2 regions of the Hydrogenophaga sp. GW101-3F08 genome follow, and region 1 is predicted to be linked to the other one. Evidence: predicted binding sites of a transcription regulator. Region 1 holds the regulator's gene; the other holds the start of a gene.
The links. Region 1 encodes sigma-54, which starts transcription at its own class of promoters, with help from an activator protein. Its sites were predicted from a motif close to TGGCANGNAANCTGCTTT; they were not measured.
Positions count from the first base shown of each region.

Region 2: a site for sigma-54 is predicted at 3,036-3,053, ahead of nifE (nitrogenase iron-molybdenum cofactor biosynthesis protein NifE). Genes of this name have one in related genera too.

Region 1 is NZ_JBWKZP010000003.1:401,666-406,874, reverse strand. Features, by position in the region: gene AC07YZ_RS11350 (thiol:disulfide interchange protein DsbA/DsbL) at 1-542, shown strand, start outside; gene lptA (lipopolysaccharide transport periplasmic protein LptA) at 682-1,326, shown strand; gene lptB (LPS export ABC transporter ATP-binding protein) at 1,359-2,108, shown strand; gene rpoN (RNA polymerase factor sigma-54) at 2,216-3,880, shown strand; gene AC07YZ_RS11330 (THUMP domain-containing class I SAM-dependent RNA methyltransferase) at 3,893-5,209, shown strand, end outside.
Region 2 is NZ_JBWKZP010000015.1:35,939-41,147, forward strand. Features, by position in the region: gene nifX (nitrogen fixation protein NifX) at 1-67, opposite strand, end outside; gene nifN (nitrogenase iron-molybdenum cofactor biosynthesis protein NifN) at 86-1,486, opposite strand; gene nifE (nitrogenase iron-molybdenum cofactor biosynthesis protein NifE) at 1,510-3,003, opposite strand; gene AC07YZ_RS24580 (hypothetical protein) at 3,263-3,772, opposite strand; gene AC07YZ_RS24585 (hypothetical protein) at 3,823-4,164, opposite strand; gene nifK (nitrogenase molybdenum-iron protein subunit beta) at 4,422-5,209, opposite strand, start outside.

The DNA.
Region 1 (5,209 bases):
TCAAAGAAGGCACCGACTACCAGCGCCTGAGCAAGCCCGCGCCGGTGGTCAGCCCGCCGGGGCAGGTCGAAGTGGTGGAGTTCTTCGCCTACAGCTGCATCCACTGCTTCAACTTTGAACCCGTGTTCAACGACTGGATCGGCAAGAAGCCGGCCCACGTGACGGTGCGGCGCATGCCGGTGGCGTTCAGCCCGGACTTTGTCCCCATGCAGCGCCTGTATTTCACGCTGGAGGCCATGGGGCTGGTGGACAAGCTGCACCGCAAGGTGTTCCAGGCGATGCACGAGGAGCGCCTGCCCCTGACCACGCCTCCGGCGATCGCCGCCTGGATCGAAAAGCAGGGTGTCGACAAGGCCAAGTTCGCGGCCATCTACAACGGCGCGGCGATCCAGCAGTCCAGGGAAGCCACGGCCTTGCAGGAAGCCTATATGGTGGAGGGCACGCCCGCGCTGGGTGTGGCGGGCCGTTTCTACATCGGTGGCCAGGGTCCGCGCACCCTGTTGATCGCGGACAACCTGATCGCCCAGGCGCGCAAGTCCTGAAGAACCGGGCGCCGGCACGACCAAGGCCCGCCCTCTGGCGGGCCTTGTGTTTTCCGGGCCGCGACAAAGTCCGGTGAGGTGCCTGCGGGCGGGGTTTGCGCCGCTACAATGAATGCAAGATTTGTGCCCCTGAAAAGCCATGCCTCAAAACACCTTTGCCCCCAGATTGCTTTCGCGCTTCATCATCGCGGCCCTTGGCCTGACGTTGGTCGCCGCTGCTCACGCAGAGCTGGCCGACAAGGACAAGCCGATGAACATCGAGGCGGATGCGCTGCGCTACGACGACGCCCGACAGAGCAGCGTGTTCACCGGCAACGTGGTCGTCACCAAGGGCACCATCGTGATGCGGGGCACGAAGATGGATGTCCGCCAGGACCCGCAGGGCAACCAGTTCGGCAACCTGTACGGCTCCGCGGCCAAGCCCGGTTTCTTCCGCCAGAAGCGCGAGGCGCTGGAGGAGTGGATCGAGGGTGAAGGCGAACACATCGAATACAACAGCCAGGCCGAGACGGTGGTTTTCACCGGCAGCGCCGTGCTGCGCCGCTACCGCGGGACCCTGATCAACGACGAGAGCCTGGGCAACCAGATCACCTACAACAGCCGCACCGAGGTCTTCACCGTCAAGGGCGGCGAGAGCAACCGCACGGCGGCCAATCCCTCGGGCCGGGTGCGCGCCATGCTCACGCCCATCCCCGACGAAGAGAAGGCGCCCGCGAAGCCCGCAGCGCCGGCCGATCCGGCCAAATTGCGCCCCAGCGAACAGCTCAACGAGAAAAACAAGTGACCGCAGCAGGTTTGGGCAGCGTGCCCGCTCCCATGGCCGTGCGCAGTCAACTGGAGGTGCACGGACTGCAGAAGGCCTACGGCAGCCGCAAGGTGGTCAAGAGCGTTTCACTCACGGTGGACAAGGGTGAGGTGGTGGGTCTGCTGGGCCCCAACGGCGCGGGCAAGACCACCTCGTTCTACATGATCGTGGGGCTGTTGCGCGCCGACGGCGGCGAGATCCTGCTGGACGGGCAGCGCATCGAGGCGCTGCCCATTCACCGGCGGGCCCGGCTGGGCCTGGGCTACCTGCCGCAGGAAGCCTCCATCTTTCGCAAGCTCACGGTGGAGCAGAACGTGCGAGCCGTGCTGGAGTTGCAGCGCGACGAGGACGGCAAACCCCTGTCCGCCACCGAGATCACGCACCGGTTGGACGAGCTGCTCAAGGACCTGCGGGTGGACCATCTGCGCGACTCGCCCGCGCCCTCGCTCTCCGGCGGGGAGCGGCGCCGGGTGGAGATTGCCCGCGCGCTGGCCACCCGGCCGCGCTTCATTCTGCTGGACGAACCGTTTGCCGGTATCGATCCGATCGCCGTGATCGAGATCCAGCACATCATTGGCTTCCTGAAATCGCGTGGCATCGGGGTACTGATCACCGACCACAACGTGCGCGAGACCCTGGGTATCTGCGATCACGCCTACATCATCAGCGACGGACAGGTGCTCGCCAGCGGCACCACGGCCGAGATCGTGGAGAACGCCGAAGTGCGCCGGGTGTACCTCGGCGAGCATTTCAGGATGTGATGCATGAGGCCCCTGTGTGTCTCGTGCCCGCCGGCCCGACCCGGCTCCCGCACCGCTGCGCGACCCGCGCGCCGGGTCGCTGTCCCTCCGTTTTGCCGGCCTGACGCATGAAACAAGGCCTGTCGCTGCGCGTCTCCCAGCATCTGGCGCTCACGCCCCAGCTGCAGCAGTCGATCCGTCTGCTGCAGCTGTCCACGCTGGAGATGGCGCAGGAGGTCGAGCAGATGCTCGACGAGAACCCGTTTCTGGAGCGCACCGAGGAGCTCGCCGAACGCGAGGCGTTTGGTCTGGAGCAGATCGACGCGCCGGTGAGCGCGGGCGAGCAGATCGCCGAAGCCACGGTGGCGGCTGCCAGCGACCTGGCCCCGGCCGCCGAATTCGACGGCCCGTTGCCGCCTGCGTCGTCCACCGTGTCGCCGGTCGACGGCGGCGAAGGCGGTGAGGGCGAGGCGCTGGAGAGCCGGCTCGATGGCGCCGCGCCGATGGAAGAGAGCTGGGAAGGCGACGGCACGGTCGAGATGGCGCCCGATGACAGCGAGTGGGGCGGCGACGCGCCGCCGCGCAACAACAACTCGTCGGGCGACGACGACGAAACCGCCAGCGCAGCCGACCTCGCGCGCGTGCCCGTCAGCCTGCAGGACCACCTGCACGACCAGGCCCGCTGCCTGCGCCTGAGCGACGAGGACAGCGCCGCGCTGTATTTCCTGATCGAGTCGCTCAACGACGACGGTTACCTCGAAGAGCGCCTGTCCGAGCTGGCTGGCGCCTGGTTGCGGCTCTCGGCCCCGCCGGGCAAGCCGGTCGATCCGCAGGAGCACCTGGAGGAACTCGAAGCGCTCGAACAGCGCCTGGGCGTGGCGCTGCAGCTGCTGCAACACATGGAGCCTTCGGGTGTGGGCGCGCGCGACCTGGGCGAATGCCTGCGCCTGCAGATCCTGGAGCTGCGCAACAGCCCCGAGGCGCGGGCCGCGCTGGCCATCTGCAGCCAGCCGCTGGAGCTCATGGCCAAGCGCGACATCAAGCGCCTGTGCAACCTGTGTGGCCTGGACGACGCCACCGTGCGCGCCGCCCTGGCCTTGATCGCCCGGCTCGAACCCAAGCCCGGGCGCCGCTTCGTCGATGTCGAGCGCAACGTGGTCGTGCCCGACGTCATCGTCACCCGCGCCGGGCGCGGCTTCAAGGTCCAGCTCAACGCCGAGGTCATGCCGCGCCTGCGCGTGCACGACGTGTACGCCAATGCCATGCGGCAGAACCGGGGCGGACGCGACAACGGCGGCGAAGCCGGCCACGCCGCCATGCAGCAGCGGCTGCAGGAAGCCCGCTGGTTCATCAAGAACATCCAGCAGCGCTTCGACACCATCCTGCGCGTCTCCAGCGCCATCGTCGAGCGCCAGCGCAACTTCTTCATGCACGGCGAACTCGCCATGCGCCCGCTGGTGCTGCGCGAGATCGCCGACGAACTCGGCCTGCACGAGTCCACCATCAGCCGCGTGACCACCGCCAAATACATGGCCACGCCCTTCGGCACCTACGAACTGAAGTATTTCTTCGGCTCCAGCCTGGGCACCGAAACCGGCGGCAACGCATCGAGCACTGCGGTGCGCGCGCTGCTCAAGCAATTCATCGCCTCCGAAGAGCCGGGCAAGCCGCTGTCGGACAACCAGCTCTCCGACCTGCTGCGCGAGCAGGGCATCGAGTGCGCGCGCCGCACCGTGGCCAAGTACCGTGAGGCCTTGCGCATCGCGCCAGCGAACCTGCGCAAAGCGCTCTGAACACCCCCTGCCGTGAACCAACTCCAACTCTTTCTTCCCTGCGCCGCCGGCGTCGAGGACTTCCTCGCCGCCGAGGTGCAGCGCATCACCAACGAGCCGCTGGCCTTCAAGGCGCGTGGCGGCGTGGGGGTGCGGGCATCGTGGCGCGACGCCATGCGCCTGAACCTGCACAGCCGCCTGACGCAGCGCGTGCTGGTGCAGCTCTGGCACGGCGAGTACCGCAACGAGAACGACCTGTACAACGCCGCGGGCGACGTGGCCTGGGAAATCTGGTTCACCCCGGCGCAGACCATCAAGGTCGAGATCACCGCGCAGCACAGCCCGCTGACCTCGCTCAACTTTGCCGCGCTCAAGATCAAGGACGCCATCTGCGACCGCTTCCGTGCCAAGCGCGGCGAGCGCCCCAGCGTGGACACCACCTGGCCCGACGTGCGCATCTACGCCCACCTCACCACCGACAGCGTCACGCTCTACATCGACACCTCGGGTGAGCCGCTGTTCAAGCGCGGCTGGCGCGAAGACAAGGGCGACGCGCCGCTGAAGGAAACCCTGGCCGCCGCCATGATCGCCGCCACCGGCTGGGACGCCTGCGCCGACCAGCCGCTCGACGACATTCCCCCGCTCTACGACCCCTGCTGCGGCAGTGGCACGGTGGTGATCGAAGCCGCGCAGATTGCACTGAACATTCCGCCCGGCCTGCTGCGCCGTTTCGCGTTTGAAAAGATGCTGCCGTTCCAGGCCCACGTGTGGCAGGCCATCCGGGACGATGCCGCGCGCCAGCAGCGCGAGTGGCCGGCGGGCCACGCGCCCATCGTCTTCGGCAGCGACGTGTCGTTCCGCATGGTCGACTTCGCGCAGCGCAACGCCGAGCGCGCCGGCGTGGCCCACGCCATCGAGCTGCGCGGCGGCGACGCCCTGCAGCGCATGCCACCCAGCCAGACGCCCGGCGTGATGCTGCTCAACCCGCCGTATGGCGAGCGCATCGCCGCCGCCGGTGTGGCCGGTGAAAACGCCAGCGCGCGTGCGCTGCGCCAGGCGCCGCGTACACCGCGCACTTTCAGCGTGGGGCAGGCCGCGCCGCCCGCGCCCGGCCAGGGCCGCGGGGAGCCGGAGGTTTCGCGGCTGGGCCGCGAGAGTGCGCAGATGGCCGATGGCGGCGACGGCAGTGAGTTTTTCCAGCAGCTCGCGGCCCACTGGAAGAGCCACTACGCCGGCTGGAGCGCCTGGCTGCTCACGCCCGACCTCAAGCTGCCCGGCAAGATGCGTTTCAAGGAATCGCGCCGCGTGCCGCTGTGGAACGGCCCCATCGAGTGCCGGCTGTTCCGCTTC
Region 2 (5,209 bases), on a different contig from region 1:
TGCTCTTGGCCCAGCCAAAGTGCGCATCCACGTGCACCTTGTCCTGGGTGGCGAAGGCGATTTTCATGACGTTTCTCCTTGGAATTCAGGCACTGGCCGAGGCCAGCGTGGTGGTGTCCGGGGCTTCGGCGCTGGTGGCGACGTGGGTCGCCGCGCGCCGGGCCTCGGGCGTGAGGGGCCAGTCGCCCGCGTGGTGGTGCGCGATGCGCCCGATCATCAGGTTGGCGATCTCGAAGATCAGGTTCATGGTGCCGCGGTAACCCACCTGCACACGGTGGGCGTTGCCGATGCGGTCGAACACCGGAAAGCCGATGCGCAGGAACGGCTTGTCCAGGCGCTCGGCGGCCTGGCGGCCGTGGGAGTGGGTGATCAGCAGATCGCAATCGGCCGCGCCCGCCTCCAGGTCTTCCAGGTCGCCCAGCAACACCTCCTGAGCCGGCAGCAGCGCGTGCGCGGCCGACTTGGTGGTGCTCACGCAGCAGCGCAGCTCGGCGCCCATCTCGTGCAGCAGGCCGCCCACGGCCAGCAGCAGATCGGGCTCGGCGCCAATGGCCACCTTCACGCCCCCGGTGTAGAAATGGCCGTCGAGCATGGCGTCGAGCAACTGGCTGCGCTGGCGGCGGTACCGGGCCGGAACCGGCTTGCCCGAGAGTTTCGAGAGGCGCTGCAGCAGGCGGTCGTTCACCTCCAGGCCGCTGAGCCGCTCGAAGATCTCCAGCGGCGTGCCGGCGATGGCCTGCAGGGCCTCGGCGCCTTCGCGGGTCTGCTCGCCCACGCCGATGGTGAAGGCCGAAGCGCCGGCGCGGCGGATGTCTTCCAGCGTGGTGCCGCCCAGCGTGGTGCCGCGCCAGTCGGGCGGAATGTGGCCGTCCAGCGAACCCGAGATGTCGGGCAGCACGACGGGGTTCAGGCCAAAGGCCTGGACGATCTCGCGCAGTTCGTCGATGTCGCCCGGCGAAAGGTGGCTGCCCGGCAGCAGCGTGATCTGGTCGGCCACCACCGGCAGCGGCTTGACCAGCGTTTTCACGATGGCCGTGATGGCGTGTTTGAAGCCGTCTTCAAACGCACCCACGTAGTCGGGCGTGGACACGTAGACGATCTCGGTGTCGTCCAGCTCGGGCTTGCGTTTGCGCACCGTGGCGATGTAGCCGTCCACGTCGTCGCCCTTGGTTTCGGTCAGGCCCGTGGAGCAGATGGCGATGAGCTTGGGCGCGGCGCGTTTGCGGATGTTGAGCAGCGCCGCTTCGATGTTGTCGTAGCCGCCCAGGATGGACGTGACCTCGTTCATTGCCGTGGTCTGCAACGGAATGGCTTCCTTGAAGTGCCGCACCAGCAGCACCAAGCCAAACGAGGTACAGCCCTGCGAGCCGTGCATCACCGGCATGCAGGCGTCCAGCCCCAGAAAAGCGAAGCTCGCGCCCAGCGGCTGGCTCATCTTCAGCGGGTTGACCGTGCAGGCCTTTTTGGATTCGACGACGCGTGCCATGGCTGTTGTCCTGAGGGGTTGCGTCAAACGGGGATTTCTTCGGGTTCGAGACCCATGGCCTTGGCCGCGATGCCGCTCAGGTGATCGGTGGAGGCCGTGGGCATCACCGCGCCCAGGCTCTCACCGTCGTCGCCCCAGGGCGCGGGGATGCGCACCTGCTGCCACACCGGGTTGAAGATGGCGCGGTCGATCTCGGCCACCAGCTCCACCATGCCCTCGTAGCCGCCATAGGGGTGGTGGCGCTCCTGGTTGATGTCCAGCCAGGGCATGCGCGCCTTGAGCGCCACGAACTGCGAGCGCCCGCCCGACAACATGATGTCGGCCTTGGCGTCGCGCAACATGGCGTACATCTCGCGCGGCGTCATGTCGTCGATCATGTGGGCGTCGGCGCCCTCGCCCATGATCTCCTTGATCTTTTCCTTGTCTTCCTTGGTGCTCTTCTTGACGCTGGTGCCGACGATCTCCATGCCGCCCTCCTGCAGCGCCGCCACCACCGACCAGGACTTCACCCCGCCCGTGATCAGCAGCACGCGCTTGCCCTGCAGGCGCTTCCGGTACCCGGCGATGCGCTTCCAGGCACGCGCCTCCTCCACCTCGATCAGGCGCTCGGTGCGATCGATCAGATCGTCGGGCGCGCCTTGCTTCACCAGCAGGCGGGCAATCTGGCGCAGGGTCTCGCTCATGTCGCCGATGCCGTAGAACGAACCCTCGAAATACGGAATGCCCCAGCGCTGCTCCATCTTGGTCGCGATGTTGATCATCGACTTGGAGCACACCATCATGTTCACCTTGGCGCGGTGGGCGCTGGCGATCTCGTTGTAGCGGCCGTCGCCCGAGATGCACGAGAGGATGCGGATGCCCAGAGCGTCGAGCAGCGGTTTGACCTGCCAGAGTTCACCCACCAGGTTGTATTCGCCAATGATGTTGATGTCGTACGGCGTGGTGAACGCCGGCTCGCGCGTGCCGATCACGTAATCAAGCAGCGCTTCGGCCCCCAGCTTGTTGCCCAGGTTTTTCGGGCCGGCGAAACCCGGCGCGTTGACCGGGATCACCGGCTTGCCGAACTTCGCGCTGGCGCGCTGGCACACCGCCTCGATGTCGTCGCCCACCAGCGCCGTAACGCAGGTCTGGTAGACGAACACCGCGGGCGGGTCGTACTTTTCAATGATTTCGCGGATGGACTTGAACAGACGCTTCTCGCCACCGTAGATCACGTCGAGTTCGCTGATGTCGGTGGTGAAGCCGCTGCGGTAGAGCTGCGAGCCCGACGACGCGCTGTGCCGGTTGTCCCACGAGTTGCCCTCGCAGGCGATCGGGCCATGCACCAGGTGCGCCACGTCCACCACCGGCTGCAGCGCGATCTTGGCGCCGTCAAACGCGCAGCCACCGGCCGCCGCGCCAGGCGAGAGCTGCTTGGTGCAACCCTTCTTGCGCTCCTTCTCACTCTTGCCCTGGTTCTTGTCGCAACCGGGCTCTTCGAACACTTCGGCGATCTTGGCCTTGAGCGATACAGACATGGCGGACTCCAGAGAAGTGGGTTGTGGTCCTCGTTGCAATTTGGGTGCCAGCCGGAAAACGCCGCGTAAAGGCCCGTTCTGCCGTCCCAGGTGGTTCAAGCGCTTTTGCTGTGGCGGTTTTGGAGGGATTGCGACGGCGGTTTTCCGACATCGGGCGAGGGGCTCCAAGCCCGAGAGAACGCTGAAGAGATGCTTGCGGATGCGCGCCCGCTGTCGGGGGGTGCAGGGCGGAAAACGCAGACGGCCCGACAGCGCTGCGTCAGTTGTCGTCGGCCAGCACTTCCAGCGCCACCAACTGCTCGTAGAGCGCACGCCGCGCGTGCCAGTGCGCCTGGCCAGCGATGCGCGGGTCGGCGCCTTCAAACGCGCCGATGGCGTCGCGGTCGCCGTGGTAGATGCAGGTGAAGCCGCCGCGCGCGGCCAGCGCGGCTTCGTGGGCGGCGGTCTCGCTCACGGGCTCGGAGCTCAGCACGCCGGCGCCGAGCAGGTGGTCGGCCCGGTACAGAGCGGTGTCCCAGCCGTGGCTGTCGCCCAGCGCGCAGATGGCCGGGTAGCGCTCGCGCGCCAGTGCATCCACCTCGGCGTGGCCGAGGTCTTCGAACAGGCGCCGCGCGGTCAGCTGGTCGTGGATCTCCCAGGGTTCCAGCGGGTCGCCGGCCGCGACCTTGCGGGCGAAGTCGGCCGCGTCGTAGGCGAACCAGGCGCGCGGCGCGGCATGTTCGGGCACTTCCACCACATAGATCATGGTCTTCTCTGATGGCGCAAGCACTTCGACAGGCTCAGTGCGAACGGTTTTTGGCGTACGAAAGCGAAGCCGCGTCACTCCACACCGTCGGCAGCCGTCTTGGTCCACACGGCCTTGCGGATGCGCTGCGTGATGCCGGCGGGGCTGGCGTCGAAGTGGCGTTGCGCGGCCGACAGCGCGCCCTGCGCCACGGCGGCCTCGGCCAGCGTCAGCGGCAGGCGCCCCGCCACATGCGAGGCCCCGGGCACCGCCTGCGCGATGGCCTGGCGGTTCGGGTGTTCATCCAGCGGGATCAGGCTGTCGGTTTCCCGCACGCCGCCCAGACAGACCCAGCCATCGATCACCTCGACCTTGCGACCGTCCAAGGTGGTCTTGACGTGGACCACGTCCAGCGCCGGACGGGTTGTCGAGTCCACAAGCACAGGTGAGGAACTGAACGTCGCATTGGCCATAAAGCACCTCGAAAAGATAGGAAGTAACCCCGCGCCCCACCCAGGCCGCCGCAGAACCGGCTCTGCCGAGCCGCAGGCATCGCCCTCCGGGTAGGAGTGACGAGCGCAACCCGGCGCGAAGGGTTCCACACCGAGGCCGCCGCGGAACGGGCTTTGCCCGGCCGCCAGCGGCGCCCCCTGGGGGGTGACGCGCGCAGCGCGGCGCGGGGGGGGGGGCACATTCACCGAATAATGTCGTAGCTGTAGTCCGTCTTGCCCGCCACGATGGTGTTCGCGTCCAGCGTCTCGAAGAACTCGTCGAGCAGGGTGACCAGCACGCGCATGCCGCCTTCGTAGCCCCAGGTGGGGAAACGGTGGTAGTGGTGGCGATCGAAGATCGGGAACACCATGCGCACCAGCGGGGTCTTGGTGTCGCGCTCCAGGTACTTGCCGTAGGTGTTGCCGATCAGGAAGTCCACCGGCTCGGTGAACAGCAGCGAACGCAGGTGCCACAGATCGCGCTTGGGGTAGACCTTGCAGCCCGCGCCGTAGGGCGAGGCATCGAACAGGGCTTGCACCTTGGCGGCCCAGGTTTCGGTACCGTTGGTGGCGAGCACATGGGCCGGCTCGGCGCCGAGCTCCAGCAGGAACTGCGTGTAGCCCAGCAGCTGGTCCGGGTCGCCATACAGGGCGTAGCGCTTGCCGTGCAGGTGGGCCTGGCTGTCGGCCATGGCGTCCACCAGTTCGCCGCGCTCTTTCTCCAGCTCGGCCGGGATCGGCTTGCCGGTCAGGCGCGAGATTTCCATCAGGAACTGGTCGGTACCGGCCACGCCGATGGGGGCGTTCAGCGTGACGACTTCCTGGCCGTGTTCGGCGATGAACTTGCTGGTCTTCTCGCAGCAGAACTCCTGGAACACGATGGTGGCCTTGGCGTGCAGCGCGGCGATCACTTCTTCTTTCGAGGTGCCACCGGCGTACATGCGGAACTCGCCGTCGGTGGGCGTGTTCCAGTTGCCGCTCGGGTCGCAGA